One region of the Kaistia sp. UC242_56 genome, then DNA from elsewhere that is predicted to be linked to it. Evidence: predicted binding sites of a transcription regulator. Region 1 holds the regulator's gene; each other region holds the start of a gene.

Evidence for each region. Region 1 encodes LexA, which represses DNA repair genes until DNA is damaged. Its sites were predicted from a motif close to TGTTCNNNNTGTGTTCNG; they were not measured.
Region 2: ACHMWQ_RS06705 (ImuA family protein) is a predicted target of LexA. The motif match lies at 3,048-3,065, and genes of this name have one in related genera.
Region 3: uvrA (excinuclease ABC subunit UvrA) is a predicted target of LexA. The motif match lies at 2,490-2,507, and genes of this name have one in related genera.
Region 4: ACHMWQ_RS00190 (helicase-related protein) is a predicted target of LexA. The motif match lies at 2,641-2,658, and genes of this name have one in related genera.

What each region holds. Positions count from the first base shown of each region.
Region 1 is NZ_JBIOAN010000002.1:2,250,576-2,255,527, forward strand. It holds gene ACHMWQ_RS13310 (ComEC/Rec2 family competence protein) at 1-2,652, shown strand, start outside; gene lexA (transcriptional repressor LexA) at 2,646-3,350, opposite strand; gene ACHMWQ_RS13320 (glycine betaine ABC transporter substrate-binding protein) at 3,990-4,952, shown strand, end outside.
Region 2 is NZ_JBIOAN010000002.1:844,683-849,634, reverse strand. It holds gene ACHMWQ_RS06715 (error-prone DNA polymerase) at 1-578, opposite strand, end outside; gene ACHMWQ_RS06710 (Y-family DNA polymerase) at 727-2,292, opposite strand; gene ACHMWQ_RS06705 (ImuA family protein) at 2,183-3,016, opposite strand; gene ACHMWQ_RS06700 (YafY family protein) at 3,270-3,968, shown strand; gene ACHMWQ_RS06695 (VOC family protein) at 4,021-4,395, shown strand; gene ACHMWQ_RS06690 (ATP-dependent helicase) at 4,446-4,952, opposite strand, start outside.
Region 3 is NZ_JBIOAN010000002.1:2,790,367-2,795,318, reverse strand. It holds gene uvrA (excinuclease ABC subunit UvrA) at 1-2,339, opposite strand, end outside; gene ssb (single-stranded DNA-binding protein) at 2,626-3,129, shown strand; gene ACHMWQ_RS15825 (iron-containing alcohol dehydrogenase) at 3,374-4,501, opposite strand; gene ACHMWQ_RS15820 (mismatch-specific DNA-glycosylase) at 4,638-4,952, shown strand, end outside.
Region 4 is NZ_JBIOAN010000001.1:39,756-44,707, reverse strand. It holds gene ACHMWQ_RS00190 (helicase-related protein) at 1-2,532, opposite strand, end outside; gene ACHMWQ_RS00185 (DUF3108 domain-containing protein) at 3,665-4,522, opposite strand; gene rpmB (50S ribosomal protein L28) at 4,780-4,952, shown strand, end outside.

The sequences.
Region 1 (4,952 bases):
TTCCTTGCCCCCGTCGCCATCCCGCCAAGCTTTCGCGCCGCCGTCGCGCTCGATCGGTTCTGGCTCGGCGCCGGCGCCTGGCTGGAGCGCGAGATCGAGGCCGGGCGTGGCTTTCCCTGGCTGCCCGTCGCCTTCGGCATCGGCGCGCTGATCTATTTCGCGCTGCCCTCCGAGCCTTCGATCCTGGCGCTCGCCGCCCTTGCGGTCCTGCTCTGGGGGCTGGCGGTGGCGCGCCGGCACCGCACCGCTTCCGTGCGCCTGCTGATCGTGCTCGCCATGGCCGCGACCGGCGCCAGCGCGATCAAGCTGCGCACCGACACGCTGGCGACCCGCGTGCTGGAGCGGCAGGTGACGGGCACGGTCACCGGCTGGGTCGAGGAGCGCAAGGCGCGGCGGGGCGGCTATCGCCTGACCGTCCGGGTCGCCGGCCTCGACGCCAAGCGCGTGACGGTCATCCCGCAGCGCGTCACCGTGACGGTGCGGGGGAAGTCGGCCCCGGCGGTCGGCGACGGCATCAAGGTGCTGGCGCGCTTGCGGCCGGCATCCGGGCCGGTGCTGCCGGGCGGTTATGATTTCGCGCGCGATTCCTATTATCGCGGCATCGGCGCCACCGGCTTCGGCTATGGCGCGGCGCAGCCGGCCGAACTCGGCCCCGCGCCGCTGTCGATCCGCCTGCGCCAGCCGCTGGAGGCGGTCCGGGAGGCGATCCGCGCCCGCATCGTCGCCAATCTCGATGGCGAGAGTCGCTACATCGCCTCGGCGCTGATCATCGGCGATGCCGGAGGTCTCTCGGAGACGACGGAGGACGATCTGCGCCTCTCCGGCCTCGCGCATGTGCTCTCCGTCTCTGGCCTGCACATGGTTTTGGTGACCGGCGTGGTGTTCTGGAGCGTGCGGGCCGGGCTGGCGCTGATCCCGTCGCTGGCGCTGCGTCGGCCGATCAAGAAATGGGCGGCGATCGCGGCACTGCTGGTCAGCGGCTTCTACCTGCTGATCTCCGGTCTCGACGTCGCCGCCCAGCGCTCCTTCATCATGACCTCGATCGCCTTCCTCGCCATTCTGCTCGACCGAAGGGCGATCTCGATGCGCAATGTCGCGCTGGCGGGGCTGGTCGTGCTGGCAATCACGCCGGAAAGCATCCTCTCGGCCAGCTTCCAGATGTCGTTTGCCGCCACGATCGCCCTCGTCGCCGGCTTCGAGATGCTGGCCGACCGCCGGCGCAACAACCCAGCGCCGCGTCTCGGCGCCCGCAGCGGCGCGGCCGGCTTGCCGAGGCGCGCTTTCCTGTTCGTCGCCGGCATGGCGCTGACCTCGCTGCTCGGCGGCCTCGGCACGACGCCCTTCGCGCTTTATCACTTCCAGCGCATGGCGCCGCTGTCGATCCTGGCCAATGTCGCGGCGATGCCGCTCACCGACTTCCTCATCATGCCCTTCGCGCTGCTCTCGGTGCTCGCCATGCCGTTCGGAATGGAGGCGCTGCCCTTCGCGGTCGTGCACTGGGGCATTGACGGCATGCTCGGCGTGTCGGCGACGGTCGCCCGATGGTCGGGTCAATCCGGCGGCGCGGCCATGCCGGGCGTCGCGGCCCTGCTGCTGTTCGTCGGTGGTTTCGTCTGGCTGGCGCTCTGGCGCGAGCGCTGGCGGCTGCTCGGCGTCGTGCCAATGCTGGCGGGAATCGCACTGGCCCTGTTCCCCGTGCGACCGGAGCTGCTGGTCAGCGCGGATGGCAGGCAGATGGCGATCCGGGGCGGGGACGGCCTCTATCGCATCGTCGCGCGCAAGCCGGACCGCTTCGTCAGCGATATCTGGCTTCGATCCGATGGCGACGAGCGGGACGCGAAGGCGGCGTTGCAGGCGGGTGGCTGCGACGCCGCCGGCTGCGTCGGCCAAATGCCGGATGGGAGCTGGGTGGCGCTGGCGCTCGACCGCGCGGCGTTCGAGGAGGATTGCCGCCGCGCCACGCTGGTGGTGACGCCGCTGGCGGCGCCCCAAACCTGCCTCCGCCATACCGCCGTGATCGATCGCGGCACGCTGGAGCGCTCGGGCTCGCTGGCCATGTGGCCGCGCGGGGCTGTGGCGTCATCGGCGGGCGGTTCGGACGGGCCGGTATCCGTAATGGCGGGAACCGCAGGGCCGGAGCCACCCTCGGCGCAATCGGAGACGGCTGTTGCCGAGGCCAGTTCCTTCATGGAGCCGCGCCGAGCGCGTGCTTCATCAGAGGGGAGTGGCGACGGGCAGGCATCCGAAACGGCGGGAAGGGCGGGACCGAAGTCAACCGAGGCGCAACCGGAGACGGTTGTTGCCGGAGCCAGTTCCTTCATGAAGCCGCGCGGGGCGGGTGCTTCATCGGAGGGGAGTGGCGACGGGCAGGCATCCGAAACGGCGGGAAGGGCAGGGCTGGAGCCGCGCGACGCGCGACACGAGCCGGTTGTTGCCGATGCCGGCCTCCCCATGGAGCCGTCGCGCTACGATCTCGTCGAGCGCAATGCCGAGGACGAGGACGTGCTGCCGCCGGAGCCCTCGGCCACAGCTGAGTCACAGACTGCGCCGCCCGATCCATGGCTCGGCCGGCGCTTCGAGATTCGCACCGCCTATGCGCCGGTGCGAAGGCCCTGGATGCCGCCCTATGAGGACGACCCGGCCGATCAGTAGGTCCGCAGCAGCCCGACCAACTTGCCCTGAATGCGGACGCGATCCGGCCCGAAGATCCGCGTCTCATAGGCGGGGTTCGCCGCTTCGAGCGCGATCGAGGCGCCCTTGCGCCGCAGCCGCTTCAGCGTCGCCTCTTCCTCGTCGACCAGCGCCACGACGATGTCGCCGGATTCCGCATTGTCGCTCTTGCGGATCAGCACCGTGTCGCCGTCGAGGATGCCGGCCTCGATCATCGAATCGCCGCGTACTTCGAGCGCGAAATGCTCGCCGCCGCGCAGCATTTCCGGCGGCACGGTGATGGAATGGCTCTGGGTCTGGATGGCCGAGATCGGCACGCCGGCGGCGATACGGCCCATGACGGGGATGATCACCGGCTCGGCGACGTCGTGCATGTCGTCGACCGGGCGGACCTTGCCGAGGCTGCCTTCGATCACGCTGGGCGAGAAGGCCTGCTTCTTCGGACGCGCCATGGCCGGCGTCATCGTCTCCGGCAGGCGGACCACTTCCAGCGCGCGGGCCCGGTTGGGCAGGCGGCGGATGAAGCCGCGTTCCTCGAGCGCCTTGATCAGCCGGTGGATGCCCGATTTCGAGCGGAGATCCAGCGCATCCTTCATCTCGTCGAAAGAGGGGGGAACGCCCGCTTCCTTGAGCCGCTCCTGGATGAACATGAGGAGTTCATACTGCTTCCGGGTGAGCATGTTGATCTCGCGCTGCGGGCATTGCCAAGGGAGTGTCGCCGTACCCCGGACGACGGAGCCGGGCGGGATGGCGGACACGGGAATCATTTAGGTACAAAACGCGAACAGAATAGCTGTTCCCGATGCGTTCCGCAAGACCGGCGCTGGGTTGGGCTCCCGGGCGGGCCGCGTGCGCCGGCGCGAACGGGCGACGTCCGGCGCGTCAGAGGCTGCGGGTCGGCAGCCAGATCGGCAAAGGGTGAACGCGGACAAGCGTGCGCCGTCTTCGCTCGGTGCGAAACGCCTTCTCGCGCCGGCAGCGTTTGGGCGCAAGTCTCCAGATTCTGGATGCCGTAGAGGAAGGTTGTCGCGAAGGGATCGCGCCTGAACCGGCGGCAGCCGGTGATTTTGCGGCGGGCACCGAGATCTCGCACAGCAGTGCGAAATTTATTTTTTCTTGGCGATCGTATCCGGCGCGGCTGCGCTATGGTTCGGACAGGTGATCTTTTCTTGGCAGAGAAAGCCAAGAGCATGACAAAGGATGATCGATCAAGAATAAGGCGATCTCATCGCCAATTTATGGCAATGTATTGTCGGATTTGACACAATTGCACTGTGTCCCTATGGTCTCGATCATCAACTGACACGAGGTTCTATCCGATGATATTCAAATCCGGTGGCATTGCCGCCGCGATCGCCGTTGCGTTTTTGTCCGCCACGAGCCATTCCGCGCTTGCCCAGGGATCCGATCCGCAAGCCACTGACGCCGCCAGCTGCGGCACCGACCGAACCATCGATATCGCCGAGATGACCTGGCCCTCCGCGGCCGCCTTGGCGCATATCCATGCCATCATTCTCGAGAAGGGTTTCGGCTGCAACGTCGAGATCGTCACCGGCGACACCGTTCCGACATCGTCCTCGATGTTGACGCGCGGCAGCCCGGCGGTGGCGCCCGAACTCTGGACCAGCACGATCCAGGAGCCCTGGGCGAAGGGCCTGGCCGACGGCAAGGTCGTCGAGCAGACCAACGCCATCACCGACGGCACCGTCGAGGGCTGGTTCATCCCGCGCTATGTCCAGACGGCGCATCCCGACATCAAGACCGTCCAGGACGTGATCGGCCATCCCGAGCTGTTCCAGGATCCCGAGGACAGCAGCAAGGGGCGGCTCTATTCCTGCCCGCCGGGCTGGGCCTGCGAAATTTCCACCGGCGCTCTGTTCGAGGCGCTGGGCATGAAGGACAAGGGCTGGAACCTGTTCTCGCCCGGCTCCGGCGGCGCGCTGGACGCCTCGATCGCCCGCGCCTTCACCCGCGAAGAGCCGATCCTGTTCTACTATTGGGGCCCGACGGCCATCCTCGGCAAGTATGACGCCGTGCAGCTGGATCTGGGTCCCACCAAGCCGGACGTCTATGCCTGCAACACCAGCCGCGATTGCACCGACAAGCCGGGCGTGACCGCCTATCCGTCCTCGCCGGCCGTTGTCGGCGCGGCGAAGTGGATCGAGAGCGATGCGCCGAACGTCGCCGGCTATCTCGCCAAGGTCGGCCTGACCAACGCCGAGATCAGCGAGATCCTCGTCTATGGCGATGAGAACAAGGCGGACGCCGCGGCGACCGCGCTC
Region 2 (4,952 bases), 1.4 Mb from region 1:
ACGTCGTTGACGGCGATGAGCGGCAGCCGGCATTCCCGCGAAAGCTCCAACAGGGCGGCGAGCCGGCGGCGGTCGTCGCCCTTGCGGTAGAGCACGGCGGCGATCCACGCCCGGCCGGGCGCGAGAGCGGCGAGCTTTCGCGCCGCCGCGCCAAAATCTCCCGGCACCCGAGCGGGCGGCATCAGGATGAAGAGCGAGCCCTCTGCATGATCGGCCAGATCGTCGAAATCGAGATGGCATTCGCCCTTCGGCGCGCGACGCTTGCCGAGGCTCAGCAACTGGCAAAGCCGACTATAGGCGGCGAGATCCGCAGGATAAGCGAGGATATCCGGGGTGCCATCGCGAAACACGAGCCGGACGCCGACGACGAGGCGGAATCCGGCAGCCCGCGTGTTGCCAAAGTCCTCGCTGGACCACGCATCATGCGCCCGGACGATACCGGCAAAGGTGTTGCGGTCGGCGATGCCGATGCCTTTCAGCCCCAGCGCATGCGCCTGGACGATCAGTTCATAGGCATGCGACCCGCCCTCCAGGAAGGAGAAGTTCGACATCACGGCGAGTTCGGCATAGGGGCTCATGCAGCCTCGCAGAACGCATAGGGTTCACGCCGGCTCGTCGCCCCGGCGAAGGCCGGGGCCCAGGAACACCGGCCCAATCGCAGGATCGCCTGCCGATGGATCCCGGCCTTCGCCGGGATGACGGCCTCTGCGGGCCTTTCTCCGATCCTCATGCGAACAATCCATGCAGGAACCAGCGCGGCTGCGGCCGGTCGGCCGTATAAAAGCCTTCCCGGTAGAGCCAGAAACGGCCGCCATTGCGATCTTCGACGCGGAAGTAATCGCGGTCGGGCCAATCGCCGCCGGCGCGCCACCATTCCGGCGCAATCCGCTCCGGGCCCTCGGCGCGGGCCACCTGGTGCAGCACCCGGCGCCAGCGAAAGCTGAGCGGCGGGCCGTCCGGCACCTCGCCCATCGCCTCGATGGGCTCGGGCGGATCGAACAGGCTGAGCGGCCGCAGCGGCGGGTCGCCGGGCTCCAGTTCGTCCTGCCAGGGGGCCGTATTGCCGCCCATGGCGAAGACCGGCACCCGCCGCGTCCGCCGCTCGGGAATATGCGTGTCTTCCCGCAGGAACCCCTGCACCCGCTCGGGCCCGAAACGGGCACCGAGACGATCGACCAGATCGGCCACCGCCTCGTCATCGAGCGCATGCCCCTCGAGGCTCGATTGCGCGGCCAGGAAAGGCTCGGTGCGAAAGGCGCCGAGGCGGATCAGGTCGAAGCCGAAGCCGGCATCGAGCGGATCGGAAAGCGCATCCAGTTTCTCGTGGAACAGTCTCGCGATCGCCTTCGGCGCCCGGTTGGGCCGCGCGGTCGTGACATCGATCCGCCGCACGGCGCCGTCGACGCGATAGAAGCTCGCCTCGAAATGGCGGCCACCCTCTCCCCGCGCCTCCAGCAGCGAGGCGACATCGGCGGCGAGGCGGGCGAGCGTGGCGGCGATATCGTCCTGATGGGCGATTGGCTGGAAGAAGATCCGTTCGGCCAGCGCCGCGGGAACCGGCCGGCGCGGCGAGATCGGATGCTCGGCAATGCCGGCCAGCCGTTCCAGCCGTTCGACGCAATCGGCGCCGAAGCGGGCGGCGAGTGGGGCGCGCGGCCGGTCGATCAGATCGGCGACGATCTTCAGCCCGGCCCGCCGCAGCGCCTGCACCCGCGCGGCGTCCAGCCCCAGCGCCGTGATCGGCAGGGGCCGGACCGCCTCCGCCTCGCGGCCGGGCGGCACGATCACGCGATCCCGGCCCCGCGCCAACGCACGGGCGGTTGCCGGCGCGCCGGCGATCGCGCCATGCGCGGTGAGGCCAAAGCCGGCAAGCCGCGTCAGCAGGTCCTCGAGCAGCGCCGCCTCGCCTTGGAAGAGATGCGCGACGCCGGTGATGTCGAGCATCAGGCCGCGCTCGCCATGGCGGGCGACCAGCGGCGTATAGCGATCGCACCAATCGGCGATCCGCTCCATCAAGGCCTCGTCGGCGGCGGGGTCATGCTCGGCCACCACCAGATTGGCGATGCGCGCCCGCGCCTCGGCCAGCGTCAGGCCGGGGCCAAGTCCCTGCCGCAACGCCGCCGGGTCCGGCGCGGCCAGCGCCAGCGCGCCCTTCGCCTTTTCGACGATCAGCAGCGGCGCTTCAGCCGGCAAGCCGGAATGGGGCGCGTTCGGCAGGTTTCGGAGCCGGTTCGATGCGAGGAAGGGCAGCCGGATCGCGCAATAGCGCCGGGGGCTTGAAGAGTTTTTCATCGCGGTTCCACTCCAGCCGCCAGGGTCCGCCGGGCGGTCCATGGCGATGGCGCAACAAGGTCAGGTCAAAGGTCGGATGGCCCGGCGCGTTCATGGCGAGCGGCGCGGCCGGTTCGGAACGCACGAGCCAGCGGGTCTCCGCCCCGCCCGGCATCGGCCGCGCGCCCGGCCGCAGCAGCAGGACGGTGACGCCCGAAGCCTCCGCCGCCAGCGAAAAGCGGCGCTGTGTCGTCAAGTCGAGCGCCTTCGGTTCGCCCCAGGGCTCGATGATCACGGCGCCCAGCGCGCCGCAGCGGGCCGCCTCGCCGCCGGCGCGCAACACGGCCAGCGCATCCCGCAACTGCACCAGGATCAGCGCGGAGGGATCGAGACCCAGCGCCTGCAGGCCATCGGCATGGAGGTCGCCGCCCTCGCGGGCGGCATAATCCTGCCGCACCCAGACGATCGGTCGCCCGGCGGGGGCCGCGGCCAGCGCCAGGGCCAGCGAAAAGCCCGACGCCGCGATGGTGTCGGCGCCCGAAGCGGCATGGATTTCATGCAGCGCGCCGCGCGCCAGCCCGCCCCCCAGCGCGGCATCGACCGCGTCCCGGTCGAGCGCGATACGGGACGCGCGCGCGGTTGCCCTCGGCGAAAGGGCCTCGCCCGGCGGTGCGGGCCGGGCCGTCGTCTCCAGCGCGGCAATGCGCTGCCGCAATGCGGAAAGGGTCGTCCTTGCGGTATCCATCCTGGTCGTCGCTATCCGATCCGATCGCCATTGTTCCTGTTTTGTTCTATCCAATACGACTCCAAATCAGGCAAGAGTTCAATCGCGCGGCAAGCGAACTACCCAGCCTGTCGCGTATCAGAACGGGTACCCTCATCCGGAGGGGGCGATCGCCTGCGGGGAGATCCTGGAGCGTCACGAAAAGGAGAAAGGACCGCGGGTCGCCGTGCCAATGCTGCCAGTTTATGGCATCATGGGATGAAAGGGATGCGCCATGTCGCGATCGCAACGCCTGCTGGACCTGATCCAGATCCTGCGCCGTCACCGCCGGCCGGTGAGCGGCCAGGTGCTGGCCACGGAACTCGGCATCAGCCTGCGCACCCTCTATCGCGACATCGCCACGCTCCAGGCGCAGGGCGCGTCGATCGAGGGCGAAGCTGGCATCGGCTATATCCTGAAGCCCGGCTTCATGCTGCCGCCGCTGATGTTCTCCGAGGACGAAATCGAGGCAATGGTGCTGGGCTCGCGCTGGGTTTCGAAACGCGCCGATCCCCGGCTGGCGCTCGCCGCCAGCAATGCGCTGGCCAAGATCGCGGCCGTGCTGCCGGCGGATCTGCGCGAGGATCTCGACAGTTCGACGCTGCTGGTCGGCGCCAGTTCGACCGAGACGCCCGGTGTCGACCTGGCCGCGATCCGCGCGGCGATCCGCGGCGAGCGCAAGCTTGCCTTCGCCTATGTCGACGCGGTCGGCGCCGCTTCGCAGCGTACGGTCTGGCCGTTCGCACTTGGCTTCTTCGAGAAGGTGCGCGTGCTCGTCGCCTGGTGCGAGACACGGGAGGACTTCCGCCATTTCCGCACCGAGCGGATGGCCGATCTCGTCGTCACGGAAACGCGCTACCCGCGCCGGCGGCAGGCGCTGCTGAAGGAATGGAAGATCGCCGAGGGAATCAGCCATCCGACACTGCTGCCATAAACTGACAGCAGGCTCGGCTACACCTGCCTCCATCGACAACGGAGGCAACACCATGACGACCCCGAACATGATCCTGCTCTATGTGAACGACACGGCCGCCAGCGCCGCCTTTTATGGCGACCTGCTGGGCCATCCGGCCGCGAGCCTGTCGCCCAACTTCGCCGCACTGCCGCTCGACAACGGCCTGACGCTCGGCCTCTGGGGCCGCGCCCAGGCCAACCCCGCCACCACCGCCACGGCAAACGGCGCCAATGGCGAGATCGTCTTCATGGTCGAGAACAAGGACAGGATCGACGCGCTCTATGCCGACTGGCAGCAGCGCGGGCTCCAGATCGAGCAGGCCTTGACCGTCCTCGATTTCGGCCCGACCTTCGTCGCCCTCGACCCCGACGGCCACCGCCTGCGGGTCTGCCTGCAGGACGAGTAAGGTCCTCGCTTGAACCCTCCCTCAAGGGGAGGGTTCAAGCGAGGCGCGCCCTACTTCCACATGCCCCGCATCCGGGCCGCTATGTCGACGGGGACGCGCGGCATGGCGGCGGCTCCCGCCACTTCGCTCGGCGCCGGGGGCCAGATCACCTGCTGGAACAGGCCGATGATGGCGGAGGGAATGAAGCGAGTACGGGTCGCGTAGATGTGACGGTCGCCGCCGCGCGTCTGCTGCGTGACGAAGAAACGCTGCGGCATGACGAGGTGCAGTTCGTCCTTGGCGCGCGTCATGGCGACATAGAGCAGCCGCCGTTCCTCCTCGATCTCCTCGGCCGTGCCGGTCGAGAGATCGATCGGCATGCAGCCATCGACGACGTTGAGCACGAACACCGATTTCCACTCCTGCCCCTTGGCGGAATGGATGGTCGAGAGGATCAGATAATCCTCGTCGAGCAGCGGCACGCCCGCCTCGCCGCTTGTGGCATCCGGCGGATCGAGCGTCAGCTCGGTCAGGAAGCGCTCGCGCGAGGCAAAGCCGGCGGCGATCTGCTCCAGCTG
Region 3 (4,952 bases), 540 kb from region 1:
ACGTAGACATCCGGCAGGAAGTGCATCTCGATCTTGATGACGCCGTCGCCCTGGCACGCCTCGCAGCGGCCGCCCTTGACGTTGAACGAGAAGCGGCCCGGGCCATAGCCGCGCACCTTGGCTTCCGGCAGGCCGGAGAACCATTCGCGGATCGGCGTGAAGGCGCCGGTATAGGTGGCCGGGTTGGAGCGCGGCGTGCGGCCGATCGGCGACTGGTCGATGTCGATGATCTTGTCGATGAACTCCAGCCCCTCGATGCGGTCATGCGGCGCCGGATGGATATGCGCGCCGTTCAACCGCCGCGCCACGGCGGCGTAGAGCGTATCGATCAGGAAGGTCGACTTGCCGCCGCCGGAGACGCCCGTAACGCAGGTGAAGGTGCCGAGCGGGATGTCGGCCGTGACGTTCTTCAGATTGTTGCCGCGAGCGCCGATGACGCTGATTTTTCGCGATTTGGAGATCGCGCGGCGCTTTTCCGGCACCTCGACCGAGAGCTCGCCGGTCAGATACTTGCCGGTCAGCGAGTTGGGATTGGCCATCACCTCGGCCGGCGTTCCCTTGGCGATGATCTGGCCGCCATGCACGCCCGCTTCCGGGCCGACATCGACGACATAATCGGCGGTCATGATCGCGTCTTCGTCATGCTCGACGACGAGCACCGTATTGCCGATGTCGCGCAGGTGGCGCAACGTCTCGAGCAGCCGCTCATTGTCGCGCTGATGCAGGCCGATCGACGGCTCGTCCAGCACGTAGAGCACGCCGGTGAGGCCCGAACCGATCTGCGAGGCGAGGCGGATGCGCTGGCTCTCGCCGCCCGACAGCGTGCCCGAATTGCGCGACAGCATCAGATAGTCGAGGCCGACATCGACCAGGAAGGAAAGCCGCTCGCGGATTTCCTTCAGGATGCGGACGGCGATCTCGTTCTGCTTGTCGTTCAGCTCGGCCGGCAGCGTCTCGAACCACTTGTAGGCGTTGCGGATCGACATCTGCGAGATCTGCGCGATGTGGTTGCCGGCGATCTTGACCGCCAGAGCCTCGGGCTTCAGCCGCGCGCCGCCGCAGGCCTTGCACGGCGTCGAGCCTTGGTAGCGCTCGATCTCCTCGCGCGCCCAGTTCGATTCCGTCTCGCGCCAGCGGCGCTCCAGATTGGTGACCACGCCCTCGAACGATTTCTGCGTCTTGTAGGAGCGGGTGCCGTCATTATAGACGAACTCGATCTCGCCCTTGCCGGTGCCGAACAGAATGGCGTTGCGCGCGGCTTCCGGGATCTCGTCCCAGGGCGTCGTCATCTTGAAATTGTAGTGCCGGGCGATCGCCTCCAGCGTCTGCGCGTAATAGGGCGAGGACGACTTGGCCCAGGGCGCGACGGCGCCCTGCTTCAGCGAGACGGAGCCATCCGGGACGACGAGATCGGGGTCGATCTTCTTCTCGGAACCGAGCCCGTCGCATTCCGGGCAGGCGCCGAACGGGTTGTTGAACGAGAACAGCCGCGGCTCGATCTCGGTGATGGTGAAGCCAGAAACGGGGCAGGCGAACTTTTCCGAGAAGATGACGCGGCGCTCATTGCCCTTCTCGTCCTTCTCGTCGGCATATTCGGCGATCGCAATGCCGTCGGCCAGTTCGAGCGCGGTCTGGAAACTGTCGGCGAGGCGCGCGGCAATATCGCCGCGCACGACGATACGGTCGATGACCACGTCGATGTCGTGCTTCAGCTTCTTGTCGAGGACCGGCGCCTCGTCGATCTCGAAGAAGACACCATCCAGCTTGATGCGCTGGAAGCCCTTCTTCTGCAGCTCGGCCAGTTCCTTCTTGTACTCGCCCTTGCGGCCGCGGATCATCGGCGCCAGCAGATAGAGCCGCGTGCCCTCCGGCAGCGCCAGGACGCGATCGACCATCTGGCTGACGGTCTGGCTCTCGATCGGCAGGCCGGTGGCCGGCGAATAGGGAATGCCGACACGCGCGAACAGCAGGCGCATGTAGTCGTAGATCTCGGTGACAGTGCCGACGGTCGAACGCGGGTTCTTCGAGGTCGTCTTCTGCTCGATCGAGATGGCGGGCGACAGGCCGTCGATCTGGTCGACGTCCGGCTTCTGCATCATCTCGAGGAATTGGCGCGCATAGGCCGAGAGGCTCTCGACATAGCGGCGCTGGCCTTCGGCATAGATGGTGTCGAAGGCCAGCGACGACTTGCCCGAGCCGGACAGCCCGGTCAGCACCACCAGCTTGTCGCGCGGAATATCGATATCCACATTCTTCAGATTGTGCTCGCGCGCGCCCCGGACGGAAATAAACTTGCCAGAGGTCGCGCCGGAAAGCCGCGCGTCATCATGCTGAGCCATGTGTCGTCTGTCCAAATGGAAGGGGTTGGCGTGGAAACACCAAGGCCCAAATTTAGGCTATCGGCCTCTCCATACAAGGAGCAGGCCGTGATTGTCGCGGCATTCGGGTGATTCACCTGACGGGATCTTGCCAGTTCGGCATGAATTGTCTAGAACAAAAAGGGAACGAGGGGCTCCGCGCGCCTCCGGGCAGCGATTGTCTGGTGGACAAGGCCCGATTGTCGCGGGCGGGCCGTGTCATTTCGGGATAGTTTGGAGCCAGCAAAGAGGCAAGAAGGAACAGACCATGGCCGGAAGCGTCAACAAGGTCATTCTCGTCGGCAATCTCGGGCGCGACCCCGAAGTGCGGCGCATGAATTCGGGCGAGTCGGTCGTCAATCTGAACATCGCGACGTCGGAAAGCTGGCGCGACAAGCAGAGCGGCGAGCGCAAGGAAAAGACCGAGTGGCATCGCGTGGTGATCTTCAACGAGAACCTCGCCAAGATCGCCGAGCAGTATCTGAAGAAGGGTTCGAAGGTTTACGTCGAGGGCCAGCTGCAGACGCGCAAATGGCAGGACCAGACCGGCGCCGAGAAGTTCACGACGGAGATCGTGCTGCAGCGTTTCCGCGGCGAGCTGACCCTGCTGGACGGCCGGGCCGGCGGCGGCGAGCAGTCGGAATATCAGGGCGGCGGCAGCGATTTCGGTCGTTCCAGCCCGCTCGAGGCCCCGCGCGGCGGCGGCCAGGCGCGCCAGCCGGCAGCCACCTCGTCCTACGCGGCGGACCTCGACGACGACATCCCGTTCTAGGATTTTTGGGACGCCCTGCGCATTTCACCTCTCCCGTGGGGAGAGGTGAACGGCCGTAGGCCGGCGGGTGAGGGCGTAGGAAACCATCCGGTGAGGTCGTAAACCCTCACCCGGCTCTTCGAGCCGACCTCTCCCTCAGGGAGAGGTGAGAGGGTTCGGCGAGATTCGCTGGATTGATGACAGAAAAGCCCGGGAAGCAGCTGCTTCCCGGGCTTTTTCTTTTGGTCAACGCGGCTCGGACCGGTCAGACCATCACGCCGTCGAGAATGGCGCGGAATTCTTCCGCCGTCGCGGCGCGCGGGTTGGTGGCGTAGGAGTGATCGGCCAGAGCCCGCTCGACCACCCAGGGCAGCACCTCTTCGGAGACGCCTAGTGTCTTCAGGCCAAGCGGAATGCCGAGGCGCCGGTTCAGCGCGTCCAGTTCGTCGGCCAGATCGGCCGAGGCGGGCAGGCCCATGGCGGCGGTCAGCCGGTCGATCTTGGCCGGCACCGTCTCGCGGTTGAAGCGCACGATCGCCGGCATCAGGATGGCGTTCAGCGTGCCGTGATGCAGGCTCGGGCTCTTCAGGCCGCCCAGCGCGTGGCTGAGCGCATGCACCGCGCCGAGACCCTTCTGGAAGGCGAGCCCGCCCTGCAGCGCGCCCATCATCATCTCGGTGCGGGCTTCGAGATCGCCGCCATTGTTGCAGGCGCGCTCGATATGGTCCCAGATCCGGCGCGCGCCATCGAGGCCGATCGCGTCGGCCGGCGGATTGATCCGCGGCGAAAGGAACGTCTCGATGCAGTGAGAAAGACCGTCGAGGCCGGTCGCGGCGGTCAGGCCCTTGGGCAGGCCAAGCGTCAGCTCCGGATCGCAGATGGCGCGCTTGGGGATCAGATGCGGGCTGATGAAGCCCAGCTTGCGGCCGTCATTCAGCGTCAGCAGGGCGGCGCGGCCGACCTCGGCGCCCGTACCGGCCGTGGTCGGAATGGCGATGATCGGCGCGACCTTGGCACTGATGCGGGCGACGCCGCCGAGGATGGCGGCATAGGGCTCCAGCGGGCCTTCATGCGTGGCGAGCAGGGCGACGCCCTTGGCGAGATCGATCGGCGAGCCGCCGCCGACCGCGACCACGCCGTCGCAGCCGCCGGCGCGATAGGCTTCGAGCGCCGCCAGCACGGCCGCCTCGGTCGGATTGGGCGGAACGTCGAGGAAGATCGCCGAGCCAGACGGCAGAAGGGCCGTGACACGGTCGAGGAGGCCGGATGCCTGCAGGCCCTTGTCGCTGACGACCAGCGGCCGGGTCACGCCGAGCGCCGTGAGGGCATCGGGCAGGACCGAAACCACGCCGGCTCCGAACTCAATCTGCGTCAGGTAGTTAATCGTGCTCATAAGCGTTCTCTTCCCGGTACGGTATTCAAGGCACGCGGCCGGCGCGGAGATTGGCAGCAATGAACGCGCAGTGACAGATGGTTTTTGCGTTTGCCGTCGGAGCGGGCGCTGTTTTCAGGGAAAGGACTTCGGTTCGATGCCGATATTGCCGGATGTTCTGGCGCCAGGGCTGGATATTGTCTTCTGCGGGACGGGCGCGGGCGCGTGGTCGGCGCGAGTCGGCGCCTATTACGCCAATCCCGGCAACAAGTTCTGGCCGACGCTTCACGCGATCGGGCTGACGCCGCGGCGGATGTCGCCGGGAGAGTTCCCGCAGGTGCTGCAGTTCGGCATCGGGCTGACGGATGTCGCCAAGGAGCATGTCGGCCAGGACACGGCGATCGACCTGGCCCTGGTCGACGCGGCGGCGCTGCGAGACAAGATCGAGCGATATGCTCCGGGCTTCCTGGCC
Region 4 (4,952 bases), on a different contig from region 1:
GGTTTCCGTCGTCTCTTCCGAAACGGCGGTTACGGCCGGTGCTGCTTCCGCGACCGGGGCCTTGGGCGGCGCCGGGCGGCGGTCGAGACGATAGCCGAGCGACTTCAGCACGCCGGCAAAGTCTTCGCCGGAGCAGCCCAGAAGCGAGGTCATCGACACGGTGATGGTGAAGCCATTGCCGTCGACGGCGCCTTCCGGCGGCACCAGATTGTCGGAGGTCGGCTTCCAGGCGATCAGCGGACGGATGATGTCGGCCAGGCGCTCGAGGATGTCGATGCGCACGGCGCGGTTACCGGCGATGCGATAGCCCACGACCTTGTAGAGCGGCCGGGCGAAGGTCGGGTCGACCGGCACCGTGGTGCGGCCGGTTGCCGAAAGCTGCGGCAGCTCCGCCAGGCCCGGTGCGTCGAGGCCGTGGTTCTTCAGCGCCCAGAGCATGGCGTTCAGCGCGCTCGGGGCGGGCTTCAGCAGGGCCGGGACGTAGATGTGATAGGCGCCGAAGCGCACGCCGAGCTTGCGCAGGCCCGAGCGGGCCTCCTGGTCGAGCGCCTTGATCTCCTCGGCGATCTCCGAGCGCTCCAGCACGCCCTGGCCTTCGACGATGCGGAAGGCGATGCCGCGGGCGGGCGCCGAAAGCTCGACGCCGGCCAGAAGCTCGAACAGCGGCTTCAGCAGCGTCTCGATATGGCTCTTCAGCCAGATATCGACGCGGTCCTGCACGCGCTCGCGGGCCGGGCCCGTCAGGCCTTCATCCGCCAGCAGGATCAGGCGCGGGCGCAGGGCATCGTCGGTCGCGACGATCCTTGCCACCGGCGCGCCGAGCCAGCGCAGCGTACCGTCGGTCGACAGCACGAATTCGGGATTGGGCGCATTGCCGATCTTCTCGGCACGGCGTTCGATTTCGCCGGCAAGCGCCTTCTGGGCAATCGCCCCGATCGCTTTGGCGTCCGGTCCGTCTGCCTGGGGATCTGGCGTGAAGCGGAAACCCTGCAGGCTTCCGACATGCTGTCCCTCGACCAGCACATCGCCGGAGGTCGTGATTTCTGCTTCGAGCATGGCGTTTTCTCTGAGCCGCTTCATCAGTACACTTGTGCGCCGATCCACGAAACGCTGAGTGAGCCTTTCGTGGAGCGCATCGGAAAGACGATCCTCTATAGCGCGCGTGCGCTCCTGCCAATGGCGAGGATCCTTAAGCCAGTTAGGCCGGTTTGCCGCAAAGGTCCATGTCCGAATGTGCGCAATGCGGTTGGCGAGCGTATCGATATCGCCATCTGTGCGATCTGCAAAGGCGACCTGACGCTGAAACCAGTCGTCCGGGACCGCGCCATCGCGGGCGACGAAGGTGAAAATATCGCCGACCAGCTCGGCATGATTAGCCGGTGCAATGCGTCGATAATCAGGCGTCTGGCAAATATCCCAGAGCAGTTCGAGCCGCTCGCGCCGATCGGCCAGGCCCCGGATGCCCGGATCGCGGGCCAGGATTTCCAGCACCGTGACGTCCTCGGAGGGCGGCGCCTTGGACAGGCCTTCATGGCCCGGCGGACGGTCCAGACTGGCGCGAAGCGTATCGATCGAGCGGAAATCGAGCGCACGATTGCGCCATTGCAACGTGCGCACCGACATGAAGTGGTGGCTTTCCAGCGCCTCGATCAGCTCGTCCTCGAAGGGATCGACCTGGCCGGTGACGCCGAAGGTGCCGTCGCGCGTGTGGCGTCCGGCGCGGCCGGCGATCTGGCCGAGCTCGGCCGCCGTCAGCCGGCGATACTGGAAGCCGTCGAACTTGCGCTCCTGCGCGAAGGCGACATGGTCGACGTCGAGATTGAGGCCCATGCCGATCGCATCAGTGGCGACGAGAAAATCGACATCGCCCGACTGATAAAGTTCGACCTGGGCGTTTCGGGTGCGCGGGCTGAGCGATCCGAGAACCACCGCAGCGCCACCGCGTTGCCGGCGAATCAGTTCGGCGACCGCATAAACCTCGTCGGCCGAGAAGGCGACGACGGCCGAACGGCGGGGCAGGCGGGTGATCTTCTTCGAGCCGGCATAGGTCAGCATCGACATGCGCGGACGGGTGACGATCTCGATGCCCGGCAGAAGCTTTTCCAGGATGCCGCGCATGGTGGCGGCGCCCAGCAGCAGCGTCTCGTCGCGACCGCGCAGGTTCAGCAGCCGATCGGTGAAGACATGGCCGCGATCGAGATCGGCGGCGAGCTGGATTTCGTCGATGGCGACGAAGGAAACGTCGGTATGCGAGGGCAGGGCCTCGACCGTGCAGACGCGAAAGCGCGGATTGGGCGGGACGATCTTTTCCTCGCCCGTGATCAGCGCCACCGATTCCGCGCCGACCCGGGCCACGATCCGGCCATAGACCTCGCGCGCCAGCAGGCGCAGCGGCAGGCCGATGATTCCCGAGGAATGCGCCAGCATCCGCTCGATCGCCAGATGGGTCTTGCCGGTATTGGTGGGCCCCAGAACGGCAGTGACATTGCGCCCGCCCGCTCCGGCGCCTGGTGGTCTCGTCCGTTCATTCATATCGCGGGCAGTCTCACTTCCAGATCAACGCTACCGAGCATGCCCCTGTATCATGTCGAAACAGAGAAGCGCTTTCAGGCCGTGCCGCGAGCGGCGCCGGTTAAGTTCTAGAACCTTACTGGAACAAACGAGGTCCGAATCGCTGACTCCCCGGAAATCGCGTTCTGTTCACCACCATATATGTGCCGCTCCAACGCCGGCGCCACGAAATAGTGCCGCAGGTTTGCCCCGAAAGGCCGCAAAAGGCCTCGCGTCGTTAACGTTTGCCGGTCCGGGCGGTCGCAGCGTGGTTAGCGGGAGATGAATTCCGTTAAGGCTGCCGGGCCGGGCCGCGTTAAGGATTCGACCGAATCCGGAACGGAGCATGGACGAATCGCTGGCGAATCGCCGTTCCGGATTCGTGCCGGCTAGCGATGGTGTCGCGCGTGGGGGCGGACCCCATGGGCAGGGTGCGCTGTCGGCGGGCGTCTGGATGTTATCCGTGGGATCCCGGCTTCCCGGCGGGCGCGCGTTAACGGGTGTCAGGCGGGGTGTCGCAATTCGGGACAGGCGGCATCTGGGTCCGGTCGGGCGGACGATATCGATCGTGACAGCGCGATGGCATTGGAGCGGGTTGCGGGAAGGAAGCCCCTCACCCCAACCCTCTCCCGCAAGCGGGCGAGGGGCTCGCCCGCGCCCGTGGCCGTCGCAGGCGCGCCCGCGCCCGTGGCCGTCGCAGGCTCCCGGCGCCCGTGGCTGTCGCAGGCTCCCTGCGTCTATGGCTGTCGCCTCGCCCTCGATGAAGACCGCCGGCCCAAAAGCCCTCGCCCGCTTGCGGGAGAGGGTGGGGTGAGGGTCTTGCTTGGGGATGGACTCATGCGGGCGGGGCTGCATCCGCAGTGTGCGTCCTTCGAGACAGCCCTTCGGGCCTCCTCAGGATGTTGAGATGGGAGATTGGGCAGCAAGGCCGAGTGCCGAGGGAGTTCGACCGTTACGCTCGGCTTCCAAGCCGAAACCGAGGCGGAGACGAAACCCAACCCAAGCGAACCCGATCTCTAGGGGCCCTCTGCTTCAACAGCAAAATCCGCAACAGGCTGAGGAGGCCCGCAGGGCCGTCTCGAAGCCCGCACAGGACCTCGCGCTGGACCGCCGGCTATTGCGCCGCGGCGCGCCGCGTCTCGGCTTCGCCGACGAATCGGGAGGCGTGGATGGTCAGCATGCCGACCTCGGTGCCGATCTGCATCCGGAAGGGCATCATCACGCCGAGGCTCTCGACCGGGGCCAGCCAGACTTCGAGCGCCTTGTTGTTTTCCATATATTCGATCGCCTCGCGCGTCGGCCGGTGGCCGGCGACCGGGACGTAGCGGGCGCCGCAGACGACGACCGAGCCTTTGTAGGAGCCGTTCTGGCCGTCCACCTCGGCGGTGCCCTTATAGTAGAGCTTGACGTCGAAGCGCTGCCAGCCGTCGAACACCGGAACCGTGCGGTTGCAGGCCGCCGCGAGGTTGCCCTTGACCATCGGCACGATCATCGCGCTCAGCGGGTCGAAGATGTTGCGTTTGTGCTGCGGCAGCAGGGGAACGCGGTCCGCCTTCTTGGCCAGCGGCGGCATGGCGGCGACATTGACGATGGTGCCGCTGTTCATCTGCATCGATACGGTAGAGTTTCGGCGGCCGTTTTCGCTAGTGTCGAGCATGTAGGCGGCGGGCAGGACGCGCGAGCCGACGATGCGGCCGCTGCTCTTCAGGAAACCCTTGCCGTCGGAGACGAAGCGGCTGACGCCGCTGGTCGAACCGCGCGCCGTGATCGTGTAGCCCTTGTCGTCAAAAACCGTATCGAGCGCGAAACGGCCGATGGTCAGCCCGCCGAGCAGGATGTTATATTCCGCGTCGACCTTGCCGGCCTGCTGCTGCGCGGGCGCGGCGACAGCCGACGGCGCAACCGACGCCACGGGTGCGGCGGCCACGAGGAGCGGCAGGACAAGGGCACGGAAGAGGCGGAGCGATTGCATGGGAATTGTTCCGTCGGAGGAGCGGCCCAAAGCCGGTTCTCATCCCTGAGTCCGGCTTCGGCTTCGTGGTCGTGATGATGCCCCCAAATCACTTCGCGCGATTCTAGGTGATTTGCACCGTCTTCGTCACTAGGGATTGCGCGCTGAATGCTTGACGACCGAAGCTTCGGCCACTATGAGAAGGCCCACTTTCCGATACCCCTGTCGCGATGGATGCCGAGCCCGGCGCGTTGCGGCGGAAAAGAAGGATTTCTGTTATGTCCCGTGTCTGCGAGTTGACCGGCAAGGCCGTCATGACCGGCAACACCGTCAGCCATGCCAACAACAGGGCGCGTCGTCGCTACCTGCCGAACCTCGTCAACGTGACGCTGATCAGCGACGCGCTCGGCCGCAGCTTCAAGCTGCGCGTTTCGGCTTACGGCCTGCGCTC